One region of the Succinispira mobilis DSM 6222 genome, then DNA from elsewhere that is predicted to be linked to it. Evidence: predicted binding sites of a transcription regulator. Region 1 holds the regulator's gene; the other holds the start of a gene.
What was found. The regulator HrcA, encoded in region 1, represses chaperone genes, less so after heat shock. The targets are predictions, from matches to a motif close to TGTTAGCACTCNNNTNANNNGAGTGCTAACA.
Positions count from the first base shown of each region.

Region 2: a site for HrcA is predicted at 3,973-4,003, ahead of groES (co-chaperone GroES). Genes of this name have one in related genera too.

Region 1 covers NZ_KB913028.1:1,262,322-1,272,761, reverse strand. Annotated here, with positions in the region: gene SUCMO_RS0106070 (nitroreductase family protein) at 1-203, opposite strand, end outside; gene SUCMO_RS10450 (ComEA family DNA-binding protein) at 326-922, shown strand; gene SUCMO_RS0106060 (DNA internalization-related competence protein ComEC/Rec2) at 916-3,249, shown strand; gene holA (DNA polymerase III subunit delta) at 3,313-4,374, shown strand; gene lepA (translation elongation factor 4) at 4,466-6,262, shown strand; gene hemW (radical SAM family heme chaperone HemW) at 6,264-7,391, shown strand; gene hrcA (heat-inducible transcriptional repressor HrcA) at 7,493-8,512, shown strand; gene SUCMO_RS0106035 (nucleotide exchange factor GrpE) at 8,535-9,086, shown strand; gene dnaK (molecular chaperone DnaK) at 9,126-10,440, shown strand, end outside.
Region 2 covers NZ_KB913028.1:1,645,340-1,655,779, forward strand. Annotated here, with positions in the region: gene tsaB (tRNA (adenosine(37)-N6)-threonylcarbamoyltransferase complex dimerization subunit type 1 TsaB) at 1-461, shown strand, start outside; gene rimI (ribosomal protein S18-alanine N-acetyltransferase) at 445-897, shown strand; gene tsaD (tRNA (adenosine(37)-N6)-threonylcarbamoyltransferase complex transferase subunit TsaD) at 916-1,920, shown strand; gene SUCMO_RS0107810 (histidine kinase N-terminal domain-containing protein) at 1,953-3,347, shown strand; gene SUCMO_RS0107815 (ANTAR domain-containing response regulator) at 3,349-3,939, shown strand; gene groES (co-chaperone GroES) at 4,041-4,325, shown strand; gene groL (chaperonin GroEL) at 4,377-6,005, shown strand; gene SUCMO_RS0107830 (methyl-accepting chemotaxis protein) at 6,262-7,944, opposite strand; gene SUCMO_RS0107835 (TonB-dependent receptor plug domain-containing protein) at 8,113-10,080, opposite strand; gene hutW (heme anaerobic degradation radical SAM methyltransferase ChuW/HutW) at 10,197-10,440, opposite strand, start outside.

The sequences.
Region 1 (10,440 bases):
GCAGCGTTTTTCGAAGCTTGGTTCAACTCTTTAATTAGTTCTCGATTTTGCATTACGGTAAAGAACCAAGACTGTTCATTGTGAGCACTTGGAGCTAGCATAGCAGCCTTTAGTATTTCTGATATAAGTTCTTGAGGTATTTGTTGTGCTTTGAATTTTCTAATAGAGCGTCTTCTAGCTATTGTCTTTAAAGTTTCATTCATTAGGAATCTCCTTTTCTCTATAAATTATAAATAAATTATATCATACAAGCTCTAGATATTTAAAATATATGTGATAGAATAAAGTTGTAAAATTCAATTATTTTAATGGAAGTGAGTGTTAAATGTTCAAGGAAACTGAACAAAAAAAGCGCTATTTAACATTTATTGCCTGTTTAGCGTTGTTAATTTTGGGGATTAACTTACTTTTTAGTCGAGATGCAAGTAAAGTAGGTGAAACAATAATTCCGGAAGAATTACAAGAAAGCACGAAAAAAAGCAGCTTTGAAAATGTAGTAAGGAAAGAAGCAATAAAAATTTGTGTAAGTGGCGCAGTTCGTAATCCAGGAGTATATTCTGTTGCTAAAGGAACTCGGGTTCAAGAAGTATTCGATACAATTGTCGAAGTTTTGCCTGAAGCAAATTTGTCTAATGTCAATCTAGCGAGGATTTGTAAGGATGGAATGCAAATTAAAGTACCTTTAAAGAAAATAAGTAAAAGTATCAAAACTATTAAAGAAAATGATTACGAAAAAATTAATATTAATACTGCAAGCTCCAATGAATTAGTAACATTGAAAGGTATTACGCCAACTATTGCTAAAGAAATAGTTCGTCAGAGAGAATTATACGGTCCGTTTGTTAATAAGCAAGAATTATTAAAAGTTAAAGGAATCGGAAAAGCCAAATTAGCAAAAATTGAAGAGCTAATAACTTGGTAGATTCCAATATTCAAAAATTTTTCATAATTCTTGCAGCAAACTTTATTGTTGGAATATACAGTGGTCTTTGTGGCGATGTTTTTGGAGCAATAGTAGTTTGTATTGCGATAACAATATTCAGTGGCGCATTTTTTGCTAAAAAACATTGGGAGTTAGTGACTTTAACATTATTTTTTTTAATAGCCTTCTTTATAGGTTGGAATGACTCTTTAATGAAATTGGAGCAAAAACTTCAACCTATTTATGATAAGTTACTTTACTTAGAACTGAATGTAGATAAAAAAACTATTAAAGAATATGATGAATACTATACTTTTATAGGCAAGTTGACTGCCAATACTAATGATTCTAAACTACACTTAATAAATGATTTTAAGGTTAAAGTATATCTGCCGAAAAAACATATACAGAAATTTTCTATGAATAATATAGATAAGCTAGCTTTTAAAGGTAAAATAAGTAGATTTGAGAGTTTTAATAATCCTAGCAATATGGATTATCATAAACGCAATTTATTAAAAAATATTATTGGTAAGGTTCGAGTCGATAATGCTGATATTAACTTTAAAAATTCTAGTTCTGAGTTTAAACTAAATTATTTTTCAATACTTGTTGATAAATATTTTGCAAAACTGGAGGATTTTTTACCAGAAAACCAGATAGCGATTTTGAAAACATTAGTGGTGAGACCTGATGCCAATCTTTCAGGAGAAATTTATCGCGATTTTTCTAAAACTGGGCTAATACATATTTTGTGTATTTCGGGGACACACCTTTCGATAATTTCGTTTACTTTGTATCATATATTAGAACAAATTTTTTCTAGCCATATAATTCCGGCTTGTTTAACTTTGTTAATTAGCTGGCTGTATGTTAGTATAACAAATATGGATACGCCTATATTAAGAGCATTGTTTTTAAATACTCTATTAATTTTAGGAATAATAATAAAGCGTAAAGCATTTTTGCCCACTACTTTTGCTTTTGTGACTGTCATTTTTTTAGCTTATAAGCCTTTATTTATGCTAGATATCACTTTTCAACTATCTTTTTTAGCAACTGCAAGTTTGATTTTTTTGTATCCGCACCTTGAAAACTTTAATGAGATAATAGGGTGTGAAAAATTTTTTTGGGCACCTATAGCAGCAATTTTAAGTGTTCAAATACTAATATTACCTATTATTCTTTCTAATTTTCACCAGATTTCCTTAACATTGTTTTTTAGCAATTTTATTTTATTACCGATATTACAAATTAGTATAGTTTTTATTTTTTTTACAAGTTTTCTATTCTATTTGCTATACCCTTTAGGAAAAGTATTGATAATTGTAATTAGTATAATTTTAAGTATAGTTATAAAATTTAATTCTATTTTGGCAGGGATTACAATGTTAAATATATACACTGGGGATATTCCTAAATTTTTGTATTTAATATACTATTTAGCTGTAATAGGTTTTACGGTTAAAACGCCTAATGTAATATTTGCGCAATTTAGTAAAATTATTTTTGTCATAATTCTGCTTTCAATGTTATTTTGTTCTTATCGAAGAGATGGTTTTGCCCAGATGCACTTTATTGATGTAGCGCAAGGCGATGCTTGTTTAATTATAAGTAAAAATAAAAGAAGTATTTTGATTGACACCGGCGGTCTAGAGTATAGTAAGCTAGATATTGGGGAAGAGGTAATTGTACCTTACTTGCGATATCACGGAATAGAAAGTGTTGATTACTTGTTATTATCACATAATCATTATGATCATGTTGGTGGTAGCTTTGCTTTAGCTAAAGAGATACCAATTCAAAATATTATTTTAGCTAATGAGGCCTCTAGAGACAATGATTTTATTAAACGGCTTTTGCTTTTTTCACCTAAAGCAAAAGTAGTAATTCCAGAAAACAATCAAAAATTCGTGCTTGACAATCTTAACTTTGAATTTCTTCACTGCCCAGCTAATGAAACTAAAGATGAAAATGATAGTTTAGTTTTAAAAATTTTTTTTGATAAGTACAAATTACTATTTACAGGTGACATTAGTTCTGAACTAGAACAGAACCTAAAGCTAAACAAAGAAAGAATTAATGTACTAAAAGTTGCCCATCATGGTTCGCGAAACTCTACGTCTGAATATTTATTAAATACTACACATCCTCAAGTTGCTGTTATATCTGCCGGTCGTAGGAATCCTTTTGGTCATCCACATCAAGAAACATTAACACGATTAAGTTTAATTAACAGCAAAATTTATCGAACAGATCTCAACGGTGCAATTACAATATCTTTTGATAATGAAAGAATGACTGTTAATAAATATTTGAACTATTAAAAATTGTTATGTAAGATTAATTTTGCTATAATATAATGCATTAATCAAAGAGGAGCGGTTTTTATGGATAATATATATCTACTTTTAGATAAATTTAAAACAAGAAATGACTTGAAAAACTGCACAATTCTTTTAGGCGATGAAACCTACTATCAAGATAAAGTATTGAAACTGTACAAGGAGCTTTTATTTAGAGAAACATTAAATTCCAACCAAGAATCTAACATCTACCATTATGAAAAAATTAATGCTGAAAACCTAGAACACTTTAAAGAAAATTTGTATTCAGGTGGGTTTTTTTCTGAAGTAAGATTATTTATTATCAGAGATAGTAGTATCTTTACAGTTAAAAAACATTCTGAAGAGTTGCTCGAAAAATTTTTAGTTATAATAAATGATATTCCGGAAGATTGCTATGTTATTTTTATAATCGATAACTTAGAAAAAGGTTTAAAAAATTTTAAAGACTATCAAAAAAATAAAGTATATAAGGATTTGGAACAGCGAGCTACTTGCTTTAGCTGTATTAAACCTAGATATTATGAAATAAAGGGTTGGTTAACACAAGAAATAAAACGAAGAAAGTTAAATTTTACAAAAGAAGCATATGAAAGTATTTGGCAATATTGCAACTATACAGATAATATAGCTTTGAGTATTTTAGATAATGAATTTGACAAAATTGCCTTGTATACAAATCCGACAGAAACAATAACTCGTAAAAAACTTCTAGAAATATCACAGCTAAGTATGCAAGTTTCGGTATATAGATTAGTAGAGTATTTGCAAAAAAAAGAGACTAATAATGTCTTGGGAATTTGGCATGAACTCGCTAGGGAAAATTTTCCTATTGAAGCTATAATATCGCCTTTAGCGGCTCAAATAAAAAAAATTATTCATTTAAAAAGGGCTCAGGAAAACGGAATGAACCTTAACGATTTTGCTAAGGAATATAAACTTTCTAGCTATATAGTGAATAAATTAATAACAGAAAGTGTTTATTTAAGTATTGAAGAACTTAAAGAGCTACATAATGAAATGGTAGAATTTTTATTTTCCTTGCGGAGCGGATTTAAAGAGTATCTTGATTTTCAATTTATACTAATAAAATTCTGTAATCGCTAAATATTGGCTAAAACAGTTAAAAAATGATATAATATAAGGATATATAATGGAAATGATATATTGTCTTATAACATAGGAGAGGATAAATTTAATGCAACAAGAACAAATTCGTAATTTCTCTATTATCGCCCATATTGATCATGGGAAATCAACTTTAGCGGATCGCCTTATTGAGAGTACTGGTACACTATCTAGTAGAGAGATGGAATCGCAGGTTTTAGATAAGCTAGACTTAGAACGCGAAAGAGGTATTACCATTAAAGCGCAAGCTGTTCGAATTAACTATAAAGCAAATGATAATCAAGAATATATGTTGAACTTAATAGACACTCCTGGGCATGTTGATTTCACCTATGAAGTTTCTAGGGCTTTAGCTGCCTGTGAAGGAGCTTTGCTAGTTGTTGATGCAACACAAGGGATAGAAGCGCAAACCTTAGCGAATGTATATTTAGCTTTAGAACATGACTTGGAAATAATTCCTGTAATAAACAAGATAGATTTGCCAAGTGCAGACCCCGAGCGCGTTAAAAAAGAAATTGAAGAAGTTATTGGAATTGATGCAAGTGAAGCAATTTTAGTTAGTGCTAAAACTGGAATGGGTACAGCAGATGTTCTTGAAGCTATAGTAAAAAGAGTACCGCCACCCAAAGGGAATTTGCAGCAGCCACTTACGGCTCTTGTTTTTGATTCACATTTTGACGCATATAAAGGAGTAATTCTTTATGTTAGAGTCATGGATGGTGAAATAAAAAAAGGTATGCAGATCAAAATGATGGCAACAGAAAAAGTTTTTGAAGTAACTGAAGTTGGGGTGTTTAAGCCTAATTTAGTTAATGTTGAAAAATTAAGTGTTGGTCAAGTAGGATTTTTTGCTGCTAGCATAAAAAATGTCAAAGATGCCCGTGTTGGGGATACTGTTACAGACAATAATAACCCCGCACCTCAAATGCTTCCAGGATATAAAAAAGCCACCTCAATGGTGTTTTGTGGCCTATATCCTGTAGAAAATTCTGAGTATGATTCATTACGAGACGCTTTAGAAAAACTACAATTAAACGATGCATCCCTATCTTTTGAACCAGAAACTTCTATTGCCTTAGGTTTTGGTTTCCGTTGCGGATTTTTGGGGTTATTGCATATGGATGTTATTAAAGAACGGTTAGAGCGCGAATATAATTTAAGCTTAATAACAACAGCACCAAACGTTATCTATAATGTTTATCGAACTAATGGTGAGATGGAGGTAATTGATAATCCATCTAAAATGCCTGACCCTACAGTTATAGATCGCATTGAAGAACCTTATGTAAATGCAACAATAATTGTGCCCTCAGAATACGTAGGTGCAGTAATGGAGTTGTCACAGGAAAAACGTGGGGAATATCAAAATATGACTTATGTTGATACAGCCAGAGTAATGTTACATTACCTACTGCCTTTAAGCGAAATTATTTATGATTATTTTGATAGAATGAAATCGGCTACTAGAGGCTATGCATCTTTAGATTATGAATTAACTGGCTACAAGCCTTCAGCATTAGCAAAACTTGATATTTTATTAAACGGTGAACCGGTGGATGCTTTGTCCGCAATTGTACATCGTGATAGTGCGCAGTATCGTGGACGACAATTAGCTGAAAAACTTAGAGCTTTAATTCCACGCCAAATGTTTGAAATTCCAATTCAAGCTGCAATTGGCAATAAGGTAATTGCTCGTGAAACTGTAAAGGCAATGCGCAAAGATGTTTTAGCAAAATGTTATGGTGGCGATATTAGTCGTAAACGCAAATTATTAGAAAAACAAAAAGAAGGGAAAAAACGCATGAAGCAAGTGGGAAGTGTAGAACTACCACAAGAAGCTTTTATGGCAATTTTAAAAATGGATTAATATGATTCAAGCAATATATATTCATATTCCTTTTTGTTTAAAAAAATGTTTTTACTGTGATTTTCCATCTTTTACATACAAAGAGGAAGAACTGATTGAGCAATACGTTCAAAGTCTTATCTGTGAAATAAATAGTACGAAAATAAATTTAGAGGAGGGTGCCACTTTGTATTTTGGAGGTGGCACACCTTCTTTATTGTCGCTCACACAACTAGAAAGCATTTTTAGCGCTTTATTAAACAACGGGTGGTCTTTTAGCGAAGTTAGTTTAGAAGCAAATCCTGGTACTGTTTCAAAAGATAAATTACGTGGTTTTAAAGAGATAGGCATAAATCGTCTTAGTTTTGGAGTTCAAAGTTTTAATAATAAACTTTTGCGAAATATAGGCAGAATTCATAACAGAGAGGAAGCTATTCAGGCAATTTTGTGGGCACAAGAAGCAGGTTTTAAGAATATTAATATTGATCTAATGAATTCTCTGCCCAAACAAAGTATTTATGATGTATATGAAGATTTACTGCTAGCAATTGAACTAGAACCAACCCATGTTTCCGCTTATGCTCTAAAAATAGAAGAAAACACTATTTTCTATAAATTAGCGGCTGGAGATGATAATTTCCAGCCAAATGATCTAATCCAAGAGCGAATGTATGATTTAATTCCTAGAGTTTTAGAGAATAATGGATTTAAAAGATACGAAATTTCTAATTTTGCTAAACCAAATTATGAATGCCGGCACAATAAGGTATACTGGCATTATCGAAATTACTTTGCGTTTGGTTTAGGTGCTTGCTCTTTTTATGGGCACAAAAGAGCAACTAATACCTTTGTATTGGAAGAATATCTTATGTTGAAAACAAATCTTCACAATACTATTCGTGAAGTAGAAAATATAACTGCTGCCGATTACCAAAGTGAATATATTTTTATGAATTTACGTCTAGTTGAAGGCTTAAACTGTATTACTTATGCCAACAAGTTCTCAGAAGATATACTAGTAAGATACGCTGAAATAATTGAAAGGCATCTTAAAGCAGGCCTCTTGTTTTTTCCTGAAAAAAACATTTTAGCTCTGACAGAGCGCGGTTTTAAATATAGTAATTTAGTTTTTAGAGATTTTATTAATTAAATAAAATTTGCTCTTGACAATTTTATTTAACAATGTTATTTTATACACAGGTGTTAGCACTCTAACAAAATGAGTGCTAACAAAGTAAGAGGTGTTATGCGATGCTTACAGAAAGAAAAAAAAGAATCTTACAGATGATTGTAGATTATTATGTAGCTACTGCAGAACCTGTTGGTTCACGAACTATTGCACGTAATTTTGCCCTAGGCATTAGTCCTGCTACAATAAGAAATGAAATGTCTGATTTGGAAGCCCTGGGATATTTAGAACAACCTCATACATCTGCGGGAAGAATACCTTCCTCAAAAGGTTATCGTTTATATGTAGATTCACTAGGGGAACCAGACTTAATTAATGAAAATGAACAAATTCTTATTGAGCAATGGTATAAGTCAAGATTACTGCAAATGGATGAAATTTTTCAATTGACGGCTAAAATACTTTCTAGAATGACGAATAATTTGTCCGTGGTCACCGCATATCAGGAAAATCATATAAAATTTAACTACATAAAATTTCTACCATTAGATTCGCAACGAGCGATTTTACTTTTAGTAACAGAAGATGGTGTAGTTGAAAATAGTATTGTAAAATTGCCTGAAGGTGTAGCTTTTAGTGATCTTGATAGTGTTGCACAACGTATTACTACTAAGCTTGCAGGTATTCCATTGCAAGACATTCAACAACAGTCAATTCGAGAGACATACCGTGATATAGTCTTTGATGAAGGTTTGCATCAGGGGCTTTTGGATTTGGTGAAACAAATTCATGAGCAACGCCATGAGGGAAAAGTTTATCTTGGTGGAACAACACAAATGCTGAAAAACCCAGAATTTAATAGTGTTAATCGAGTGCGTGAGTTGTTGCAAATCGTAGAAGAGCGTAGACTTTTAAAGGATATTTTAAATTCATCTAACGAAAACTTTGGTATTCAAATTAGCATCGGTGCAGAAAATAAATTTTCTGGAATACAAGACTGTAGTGTAGTTCGTGCAACTTACAATATAAATGGACAATTTGCCGGTACATTAGCAGTATTAGGCCCGACGAGGATGGAATACGCGAAGATAATTGCAGTGATGAATTTTCTGGAAAATTATCTACGGAAAATTTTACGATAAATAAAAAGTTAAGGGTGAAGATATGCAAGAAAAAAATGATATCAAAGAAAACATTGCTAATACTGAAATTTCAGAAGAAATTATAGCTGATTCAGAAATGAATGAAACCACTACAGAAGAACAAAATTTAAGTTTTGCTCTAGATGAAGATAATTCTAAAGTCGAAGAATTACAAAATAGTATTATGCGCCTAAAAGCAGATTTTGATAATTATAAGAGAAGAACACAGGAAGAAAGAGAGCAATTAGCCACTTTTGTTACTGCTGATGTAATTAGTAAAATCTTACCAGTTTTAGACAGTTTTAAGAGAGCTCAAGATAGTTTACCAAATACTGTTGATGAAAATATCAAAACCGGTTTGGATATGATTTTGAAGCAATTTGAGCAAGCATTTACCAATATTGGTGTTGAGAAAATTGTTACTGAGGGAAAATTTGATCCAGAACTTCATGAAGCTATGATGCGAGGTGATAATCCAGATTTAGAAGAAGGAAGTATTGAAATGGTTTTCGAAGAAGGCTATCGCTATAAAAATAAAGTAGTGCGTCATTCTAAAGTTAAAGTAGTAGGTTAAAAAATTTTATTTATGAGTATTTAGAGGGGGATATTTAAAATGGCAAAAGTAATAGGTATAGACTTAGGGACAACAAATTCATGTGTTGCTGTAATGGAAGGTGGAGAAGCGGTAGTAATTCCTAATCCGGAAGGAGCAAGAACTACTCCATCCGTAATTGGTTTTTCTAAAACGGGAGAAACTTTAATTGGGCAATTAGCTAAAAGACAAGCTGTTTCAAATCCAGAGGGAACAGTTATTTCTATCAAAAGACATATGGGCACTACTTATAAAGAAAATAAAGCAGGTAAAGAATATACGCCACAAGAGCTTTCGGCAATGATATTGCAAAAATTAAAAGAAGATGCTGAAAAATACCTTGGAGAAAAAGTAACACAAGCTGTAATCACAGTACCAGCTTATTTTACGGACAGTCAAAGACAAGCTACTAAAGATGCAGGTAAAATAGCAGGTTTAGAAGTTCTAAGAATAATCAACGAGCCTACAGCTGCGGCTTTAGCCTATGGAATAGATAAATCAGATGACCATACTATCTTAGTTTATGACTTAGGTGGTGGTACTTTTGATGTATCGATTTTGGAATTAGGCGATGGTGTATTTGAAGTATTAGCGACAAATGGTAATAATTTACTTGGTGGTGACGATTTCGACCAAAGAATTATGGATTACTTGGTTGCGGAATTTAAAAAAGCAGAAAGTATTGATTTATCCAAGGATAAAATGGCTATGCAACGTTTGAAAGAAGCGGCAGAGAAAGCTAAAATTGAACTTTCGGGAGTATTAACTACTAATGTTAATCTACCATTTATTACAGCCGATGCAAGTGGTCCTAAACACATGGATATTAGTATTACTAGAGCGAAATTTGATGAGTTGACCGCAGATCTTGTTGAGAAAACAATGGAGCCAACTCGCAAGGCTTTAGATGACGCTAAATTATCACCTAAAGATATAAATCGTGTAATTTTAGTAGGTGGTTCAACAAGAATCCCTGCAGTTCAAGAAGCAATTAAAAGGTTTATTGGCAAAGAACCGCATCGCGGTGTAAATCCAGACGAATGTGTAGCTCTCGGTGCGGCTATTCAAGCCGGAGTTCTTTCTGGCGATGTAAAAGATGTTTTATTGCTTGATGTTACACCGCTTTCTTTAGGAATTGAAACTCTAGGCGGGGTATTTACTAAGATTATTGAAAGAAATACAACTATTCCAACTTCCCGCAAACAAGTGTTTTCTACTGCTGCAGACAACCAACCAGCTGTAGATATTCATGTTCTACAAGGTGAGCGCGAAATGGCTGCAAATAATAAGACTTTAGGAAGATTTGAGTTATCAGGAATTCCACCAGCACCTCGTG
Region 2 (10,440 bases), 380 kb from region 1:
AAGCTCTTGCTCTTGCCTTAAAAATACCTTTAATTGGGATCTCTTCGGCTGATGTTTTAAGTTACAATGCTCTTTATACAAACCAGTATGTAGCAACATTGATCGATGCCCAAAGAAATAATTTTTATTATACTTTATATAAAAATCATCACAATACTTTTATAAAAATAACTGATACATCTATCCACTCCGACAAAAACATCATTAGTACTCTTAGCGAAATACCAGAGTCAGTTTTACTAGTAGGTGATTTTTCTCCTGATTTATTCGCGGAACAATCTAAAAATATCATAATTCCTCACGATGCAGCACGTTTCCCCCATGCTAGCAATTTAGGTCTTTTAGCCAATATAAAGCTACTAGCTGGAAATGTTGATTCCGCAACAACCTTAAAAATAGACTATATTAAACCATCTGAAGCCGAAATTGTTTGGGAGCAAAAAAATGCACAAAAGAACTGATTTTGTAATTAGAAAAATGACTTGCCAAGATATCCCGGCTTTGTTAGAGGTCGAAACAGATGTTTTTACCACAACTTGGTCTGAACAAGCTTTTTTAGATGAATATAATAACCCCTTAACAACTTATCTACTAATCTGTGAACAACAGCAGGTTATTGGCTATGCTGGTTTTTGGTTAGTTGTAGATGAAGCTCAAATCACTAATGTAGCTGTCAAACAAAATTGGCAAGGCTTAGGTTTAGGTCGAGAACTAATGCAGGCTCTAATTAAAGAAGCCCGCAAACAAAAAGCACAAAGCATTTCTCTTGAAGTTCGAGCTAGTAATCTAGTAGCTCAGAATTTGTATACCTCTTTAGGGTTTCAGGAGGTAGGAATACGTCCTGGCTACTATTTAGACAATCAGGAAAATGCTTTGCTGATGCAGCTGATCATATAATTTTGAGGAGTGACTTTTTTGAAACGAATTTTAATTTTAGGTATTGAAACCAGCTGTGACGAAACCTCGATTTGTGTTTTAGAAAACGGCAAAAAAATCTTAGCTAATATTATCTCTACCCAAATTCCAGTACACCAAAAATTTGGTGGTGTAGTTCCGGAAATAGCTTCCCGCGAACATCTTGACCATATAGCGCCCGTACTCGAAGAGGCTCTTTTAGAAGCCAAAATTGAATTGTCAGAAATTGCAGCTATTGCTGTTACTTACGGACCTGGTCTAGTGGGTGCGCTTTTAGTTGGACTATCCTTTGCTAAAGGACTCGCCTTTGCTTTAGATAAACCTTTAATTGGTGTCAATCACCTCGAAGGGCATTTTTACGCCAACTATCTCTGCCACCCAGAATTAAAACCACCTTTTATTGCTTTAATAGTTTCTGGCGGACACACCTCTTTACTACATGTTGCTGATTTTAATAATTTTACAGTTTTAGGACAAACTCAAGATGATGCTGCCGGTGAAGCTTTCGATAAAGTTGCCCGAGTTTTACAACTAGGATATCCTGGTGGTCCGAAAGTCGATACGTTGGCCCAAACTGGAACTGCTTGTATTCCTTTTCCTGTTGCTAAACTCAAAGGTATTTATGATTTCAGCTTTAGTGGTCTAAAATCAGCTGTTATCAACTATTTACATTCGCAACAACAAAAGAATCTCCCGATTAATCCCGCCGATGTCTGTGCTAGTTTTCAAACCGCTATTGTGAGTGCTTTGGTTGAAAAAAGCCTTTTAGCCTTAACTAATCACAATTTGAATAGGCTAGTCTTAGCTGGCGGTGTTTCTGCCAACAGTAAACTCCGCGCGGAATTAGAATTGGCACTAAAACAAATAGATGCTCAACTTTTTTATCCAAGCAATATTTTATGCACCGATAATGCCGCAATGATAGCTTGTCGCGGCTATTACTTATATGAAAACGGTATATACAGTGACTTAAACTTAAATGCTAATCCAGCTTTAAGAATTTAAATCTAGACTTTATCATAAAAGGGTGAGCGAAATTGCAAAAAATCTTAGCAAATTTTTCTTTAGCAGAACAAACCAAACTAAAATCCATTATGAGTATTCTCAATTTCGCTAGTGATTTATCACATGCGCAAATTAGCATTTATCTGAATTTGCCCAGTGAAAAAGCATTGGTAGTCCTTGCTCAAGCCAAGCCAGAAACTGCTTTTGTCTATTATCGCAAAGAAAATATTGGCAAAAATATTGCTTATATTGACGAACCACTAATTTTTCATGCTTTCAACGTAGGTAGCGCTGTCCAAGGAAAACGTGAATGGGCTTCGGGAATGTTTACTAATATGTATTTACACCCACTTACACTGGACAATCACATTTTTGCCGTAGTCGCTTTAGAATTTGTCGATTCTTTACAATGCTATCCTTCTCAAGGCCTGTTTATGAAAATTGCTATTGAATTACTAGAAAATCCCGAGCAACTTGACGTAAACTTAATAAAAGAACGGTTAAGCACCCGTGATGGGATGATAATCGTTAATAAGGAAGGTTTGATTATCGGTCTTAACAATATTATCCAAAATATCTACTTAACTCTAGGCGTTTCTAAAATTATCTCACGACGTATTACTGACCGAAACTTATTTTTAGATGGATTAATTTCTGCCTATAAAAATAATTTAGCTACAGCCTACGAATTGAAAAAAGATAATCAGATTTTTGCCCAACGCCTTATTCCCATAACGAAAAACAAGCTATTAAAATTTGCCATAATAATCATGGTTGATATTACTGAACTAAAAAAGCGTGATACACAACTTTTGGTAAAATCAGCTGTTATTCAAGAAATTCATCATCGGGTAAAAAACAATCTACAAACTATTGCAAGTTTATTAAGAATCCAAGCCCGCCGTACTGACTCTCCCGAAACTAAACTAGCTTTAAAAGAAAGTATTAATCGAATTTTAAGTATTTCTGTTGTCCATGAGTTTTTGTCCCAGCAAGATCAAGATTTAATAGATGTCCAAATTGTTGGTCGCAATATTTTTGAACTAATTATTAAAAACATGCTTGATCCCGCCATTCAAATTACTACGAAATTTTATGGCAATACCATTATTTTGCCATCAGAACAAGCCAATAGTATCGCTTTAGTAATTAACGAATTAACGCAAAATGCTGTAGAACATGCTTTTATCGGGCGCGAACAAGGGTTTATCAGCCTCAGTATTTACATTACACCCAAAAGCTATTGTATTGAAATTCAAGATGATGGTACTGGCTTACCGCAAAATTTTTGTCTCGAGCAAACGGGTAGTCTAGGCTTACAAATTGTTAAAACTCTAGTTGAAAGTGATTTAGGGGGTAAATTTTCTTTAATGAATAATCTAGGTACCCTAGCAAGAATTGTTATTCCCAAAAATAAGGAGGCTTAAGATGGATAAATTAAAAATATTAATTGCTGATGATGAAAGTATTATTAGAATGGATTTAAAAGAAATGCTCGAAGATGCTGGGCACATTATTATCTCTGAAGCCTCTGATGGACAACAAGCCGTTGAACTTGCACGCAAATTACACCCCGACTTAGTAATAATGGATATTAAAATGCCAATTCTTGACGGGATTGCAGCTTCTAAAATATTAACAACTGAAAAAATTGCTCCTGTTTTATTACTGACTGCTTATAGTCAAAAAGAAATTGTTGAATCTGCGAAAAACTCTGGAGTCCTCGCTTACCTCGTTAAACCGCTGAAAGAAGAACAACTATTTCCCGCTATTGAAATTGCCATATCTCGATTTCTAGAAATTAAAAATTTGGAAGACGAAATCGATAAATTGAAAGATACCATTGAAGTTCGCAAAATTGTCGAAAAAGCCAAGGGTATCCTTATGCAAGTGCATAATTTAACCGAAGACGTAGCTTATAAAAAGTTACAACAATACTGTATGGTTAAGCGAAAAACTCTCAGAGAAGTATCGCTAGCAATTATAAAATCTTTTGAAAACCAGAAAAAAAATACTTGATTTTTTTAGCAAAATTATATATTATATAAACATACTTAGCACTCAGTAATAATGAGTGCTAACAAAATAAAGTTTTACATATTAAGGGGGATTATTGAAAAATGTTAAAACCACTAGCTGACAAAATAATAATTCAAGTAGTTGCTAAAGAAGAAGTTACTAAAAGCGGTATCGTTTTACCTGGTACAGCCCAAGAGAAACCTCAAGAAGGAGTAGTAATTGCTGTAGGTGCTGGACGCATCCTTGACAATGGTAGTCGTGTGACACCAGATGTTAAAGTAAATGATAAAGTAGTTTTTGCTAAATATTCTGGTACAGAGTTTAAATGCAATAATCAAGAATACTTAATTGTATCTGAAAAAGACATTCTTGCTGTAATTCAATAACAACTTTAATTTTAATAAATAAGCATTACATTAAATGGAGGTAATTTATCAATGGCTAAACAAATTTTATTCAACGAAGATGCACGTCGTGCTTTGGAGCGTGGCGTTAATGCACTAGCAAATACTGTAAAAGTTACACTTGGTCCTAAAGGCCGCAATGTTGTTTTAGAGAAAAAATTTGGTGCACCGACAATCACAAATGATGGTGTAACAATTGCCCGCGATATTGAACTAGAAGACGCTTTTGAAAATATGGGCGCTCAACTTGTAAAAGAAGTAGCTACTAAAACCAACGATATCGCTGGTGACGGTACTACCACTGCTACTTTGTTAGCTCAAGCCATGGTACGTGAAGGCATGAAAAACGTAGCTGCTGGTGCTAATCCTATGATTGTAAAAAAAGGTATTCAAAAAGCAGTAAATGTTTTAGTAAGTGAATTGAAAAAAATATCTTCTAAAGTTGAAGATAAGCAAGCAATTGCTCAAGTAGCTTCAATTTCTGCTGCTGATGAAGAAGTTGGCCAACTTATTGCAGACGCGATGGATAAAGTTGGTAAAGATGGCGTTATCACTATTGAAGAATCTAAAACTATGGAAACTGCGATGGAAGTCGTAGAAGGTATGCAATTTGATCGCGGCTATATTTCGCCTTATATGTCTACCGATGCTGACAAAATGGAAGCAGTTCTTTCTGATCCATATATTTTAATCACTGATAGAAAAATCACCATGATCCAAGATCTCTTACCAGTATTAGAGAAAGTGGTTCAACAAGGTAAAGAGCTATTGATTATTGCTGAAGATGTTGAAGGCGAAGCATTAGCTACTTTGGTCGTTAATAAATTGCGTGGTACGTTTAAAGCCGTTGCCGTTAAAGCTCCTGGCTTTGGTGACCGTCGTAAAGCAATGTTAGAAGATATTGCTATCTTAACTGGTGCAACTGTAGTTAGCGAAGAATTAGGTCGTAAATTAGATAGTGTACAAATGGAAGATTTAGGCCGCGCTGCTCAAGTTCGCGTAACTAAAGAAATAACTACTATTGTAGATGGAAATGGTAATAAAGATGACATTAAAGCTCGTGTTGCTCAAGTGCGCGCACAAATCGAAGAAACAACTTCTGATTTTGATCGCGAAAAACTACAAGAGCGCCTAGCTAAAATGGCTGGTGGTGTTGCTGTTATTAAAGTTGGTGCTGCAACTGAAGTAGAGATGAAAGATCGCAAATTACGCATTGAAGATGCTCTAAATGCAACTCGCGCTGCTGTAGAAGAAGGTATTGTTGCTGGTGGTGGTACTAGCTTTATTCAAATCCAAAGCGCTTTAGATGCTATTGATGTTACTGGCGACGAAAAAACTGGTGTAGAACTAGTTAAACGTGCAATTGAAGAACCTGTGCGTCAAATAGCTAATAATGCTGGATTAGAAGGCTCAGTAGTTGTAGAAAATGTAAAACGCGCTGCTAAAGGTATCGGTTTTAATGCTTTAACTGAAGAGTATGTAGATATGTTGGCTGCTGGTATTGTAGATCCAACTAAAGTTACTCGTTCAGCTTTACAAAACGCAGCTAGCATTGCAGCTATGGTTTTAACTACTGAGAGTATCGTAGCAGATATGCCTAGCAAAAACGAACCTGCTATGCCGCCAATGGGTGGCATGGGTGGTATGGGCGGCATGATGTAATTCAACTTTCGACCGCTAAGCTCCTTATCTATAAATAACAAACTAAAATATGATTTACTAATGAACATTGTAGAGTTATACTTTACAATGTTCATTTTTTAATAATTTACTTAAAATCTGTTAATATTTTTAACTAAATAAAGTAGCTCACACAAACTGATATGCTCCCTCCTAAGCAACAAGTTTCTATTATTTTACTTGTCTACCTAGAAGGAAGCATATCAAAAAGCCATTGTATAAGCTACTTTATTTTTTATTAAATTTTAAATTTACTAGTTTCTGATTTCAGGTTAACGGCCAAACCAGCTAAAATATCCGTTGAAGAAGCGATTTCTTCCATCGTAGCTGATAGTTCCTGCGTCGCCGCTGAAACATTTTGCGATTGCACGGCTACATTTTTCCCCGAATTATTAATATCCTCAATTGCAACTAAAATTTTACTATTGCCTTGAAACATATTTCCTACCAAAGTACTTATTTCTTGTGTTTGATTATTAACTGCTTGTATTTGCTGATAAATTTCCGCAAAAGCCTTCCCAGCATTATTAACAACTGCGGAACCAGTTTCTACCTCTGCTTTGCCAGCACTTATTGCTTGAACTGCTTGAGTTGTATCCCGTTGAATAATAGTAATTAAGTCTACAATATCCTTAGAAGCTAAGGCTGACTGTTCCGCTAATTTTCTAACTTCCTCAGCTACAACAGCAAAACCCCGTCCATGTTCACCTGCTCTAGCAGCTTCAATGGCTGCATTTAAAGCAAGTAAATTTGTTTGGCTAGCAATACTAGATATCGTATCGACAATCTTGCCAATTTCTTGAGAACGTTCACCCAAATCATTAACTGCATTTGCCGAAAAAACTACAGTTTTGCTAATGCTGGCCATTTGTTTTACCACAGTATCAATGGCCTGGCTCCCGTTTTTCGCATTTAAAGTAGCTTGATTGGCATTTTCTCTAGCTTTATTAGCTGTATCCATAGTGTTTTCAATATCTAGAGCTGTTTGCTCTACAACTTCCTTGACCACTGAAATAGCACTAGATTGACACTCCGCATCGCTTGATACCTCACAAATGGAATTCGCTACTTGAGAAGAGACTTCAGCCGCTTCCATGGCATTGGTGCTCAGTTGTTTAGAAGAGTTTTCTACTAAATCACTACTATGTTGAATGGTAGCAATTACTTTTTGGATATCGCCCACCATTGTTTGCATAGCCTGGGCCAATTGACCAACTTCATCTTTACTATTGCTGCTTACTTTTACTCTTAAATCACCCTTGGCTATTAATTCCGCACTCTTAACTAAAGCTTCAATGGTTGCTGTTATTTTTTTAGAAACAAATATTATTACGCCAATTGCTAATAGCACCGCTAAAACAATAAAAATACTTATATTTTTAGCAAAACTAGCTATTTCCGTCTTAAAAGGTGTTGGCGTACCCATAAACAATATGCCTACAACCTGTCCTTGAGCATCTACTATCGGCTTATATATCGCCTCGTTTTCAACACCTACAACACTAGCTTTACCTTCAAAAACAGCTTTGTTATTTAAAACTCTTTCCACGACCTCATTACTAGCCTTTGTACCAATTGCTCTTTTACCTTGAGCATCTTTTACACTTGTCGCGACCCTAGTATCAAATAAAAATATTGTTACATCATTTTCTGTAGTAGTTTTTATTTCATCAACAATACTAGCATTATCATTAATTAGGACATTCCCCTTAAACAACTTATCACCTTTTACCTGCCAAGCACCTGGTAGTTTTGTATCAATATGTTCTTGCGCAAAGCTAATATCATGTTTAACTGTTTTTTTAGCTATCGCAGTTAATAAATCTTGCATATTACTTACAGCATAAAATCCTAATAACGCAGTAGTTACCAGCATTATTGTTGTACAAACCACAGCAAATTTCCAACTTAGTTTTTTCAATATTTTGCCCCCCCATAAATAATCTAATACCAAAAAGATATCACTATCATTATACTTTAAGATTTTAACCTGTCAAGAATAATTTCTTTGTTAAATTTTTTATAAAAACTCTAAATTAATTATAAAGATACAGGAAAACTGAGTTTTCCTGTATCTTTATAATTAATTTTATAATTTCATTTCTAAACCTAATCGCCAAACTCGTCCGTCAACATTTAACTCATCTACTTTATTATTGAAGATATTATCTATCCCCACATAAGAGCTAAAAGACTTATTCCAAGTTTTGTGAACTGCCAAATTCAAGCTTGAATAGTTAAAGTCTTGCGCTTTTGTCGCACCTGTAGGAATATAGTTGTAATCATTCAACCATTCTTGCCAAAGCGTAATACTTAGAGGCTTTGCCGTATTATCAGTATATTCTAGCTGCAAGCTGCTGATATTTTTAGCGCGATCCGTAAGTCTAGCACCCGTATTTTTATCGGTAGCATCCAAATAAGTATTCGTCAGTTTCACACTGAAATTTTTATTCAACTTACGCCCTATTTCTGTTTCGATTCCATTAATTTGCGCTTTATTTATATTAATATAACGACTTTTGGTTTCTGTTGGAGTCGTAGCTAGTCTTTCTGTGGAAATTAAATTGGTAACATCATTATTAAAATAACTAATTTTAGCCCAATTATTATCGCGTTCCGCTTCTAAGCTAAATTCAAATGAAGTAGTTTCTTCTGGTTGCAAATTAGGGTTGCCGAGTACCGTTACAGTTTTACTGCCCATCTTTCTGCGCATATCCATATATAACAAGCTAATCGTTGGCGCTCTAAATCCTTTCCCATAGCTTGTTTTAAAGCGGGAATTATCCGAAAATTTATAAGTCGCCCCCGCTTTAGGACTAAAATTAGAACCAAAGCTACTATGTTCATCTAATCTAAAAGAAGGCGTAAACAATAGCCGCTCGTTTACTACCCATTCATCTTGCAGATAAATAGCTTTAGAATTGATTGTTTTTTCCGAGCCCTTTTTAGCTAGGCCTAAATAATTATCTGTATATACATTATCGGCGCCTTCACCTAACCTAGTACCTTTATAACTATATTGTCGATACTCGCTACCAAAAGTTAATAAGTGATTTTCGGCAACCTGCATACTATTGCGGCCCTCTACAACCCAAGTGTCGTATTTAGCATGATCGAAATCTGCCCAAACATTTTTATTGGTTTTACGTGACTCTTTTTTAAGTCTATTAAAATAAGTTCGTAATTCATAGTCCCCTTTTGTTGTCTTGCCCTTATAGGCTAAACTATAACCATAGCGCTCATTATCAAACCATTCTTTTTGATTTATCGAAGAAGTTCCAGCATCTTGGTAGTAAGTTTTTTGATTTTCTTCCATATATTCTAAATCTAAAACTAGTTTTTTATTTTTATCTAACTCATAGTCAGCGCTTATATTAAAGTAAGATTTATCGCCAAACATATTCGTATTAGTTGAAAGTGCCTCATCTTTTTTACGGACATCTGTAAAACGTATATCCGCACTTACCGCTAATTTACCTTGTTTACCAAAATCAAAGCGCGTGGAAGTACTAGATTCTTCTGAGCCAAATACAAAGCTTTGCGTCGTCTGTTGTTTAGTTGATCGTTTAGTAATAACATTTATTACGCCGCCCAAAGCATCAGAACCATATAAAGAGCTCCCAGGACCACGAATAATTTCAATTCTTTCTATATTATCTAAATTAATTCTATTTAACTCGTAAACATTGGACGTGGAAGAGGCATCTTCACCAGCTATTCGCTTGCCATCAACTAAAATCAGAGTATGAGCACTATCCATGCCACGAATTGAGACTTGATTACCCGCCATAGCTGCTTTAGATAGATTAATGCTTGTAGCACGTCTTAGAGCCGCTGTCACCTTTTCTGCGCCTAATTTTTTTATATCAGCGGCTGTTATTACCTCTACTGCATTTGGAATTTCTTTTATTTCCTGCTCGGTTCTTGTAGCCGTTACAACTACCTCGCGCGTTTTTAGATCATAATCTGTAGCGGATTTTTCTTCGGCAAATACGGGCATTGCCCAGGCCGAAAAAGCTAATAGGGAGGCTAAAATCTTATATTTTCTGTTATTCAATGATATCTACTCCTCGTATTATAAAGTTATAAATTCTGCTTTCTTTATGAAAAAATAAACCTTTAGTAAGCATTACTACTTATGCGCTATGTTATAAGCACCATTTTATTAGCAATTTATCCTTGTGCAGCAATTTTTTGAAAACTAAACTGCGTTTCTCCGGTATATAAACTATGAATACTTTCAATAATAGTTTGCGCAATATTTATTTTCCAAAATTGCCCTGCTATTGTTAGGCAAAATAACACCCCGTTATTTTTAACTAAACCACGTTTCTCCCAAATATCAAGTAGCCATAAAAGTTCTTGTAGCCGCTTGTCTCCACAACTTTCTAAAACAGCAATATCCAAATAACCTTGT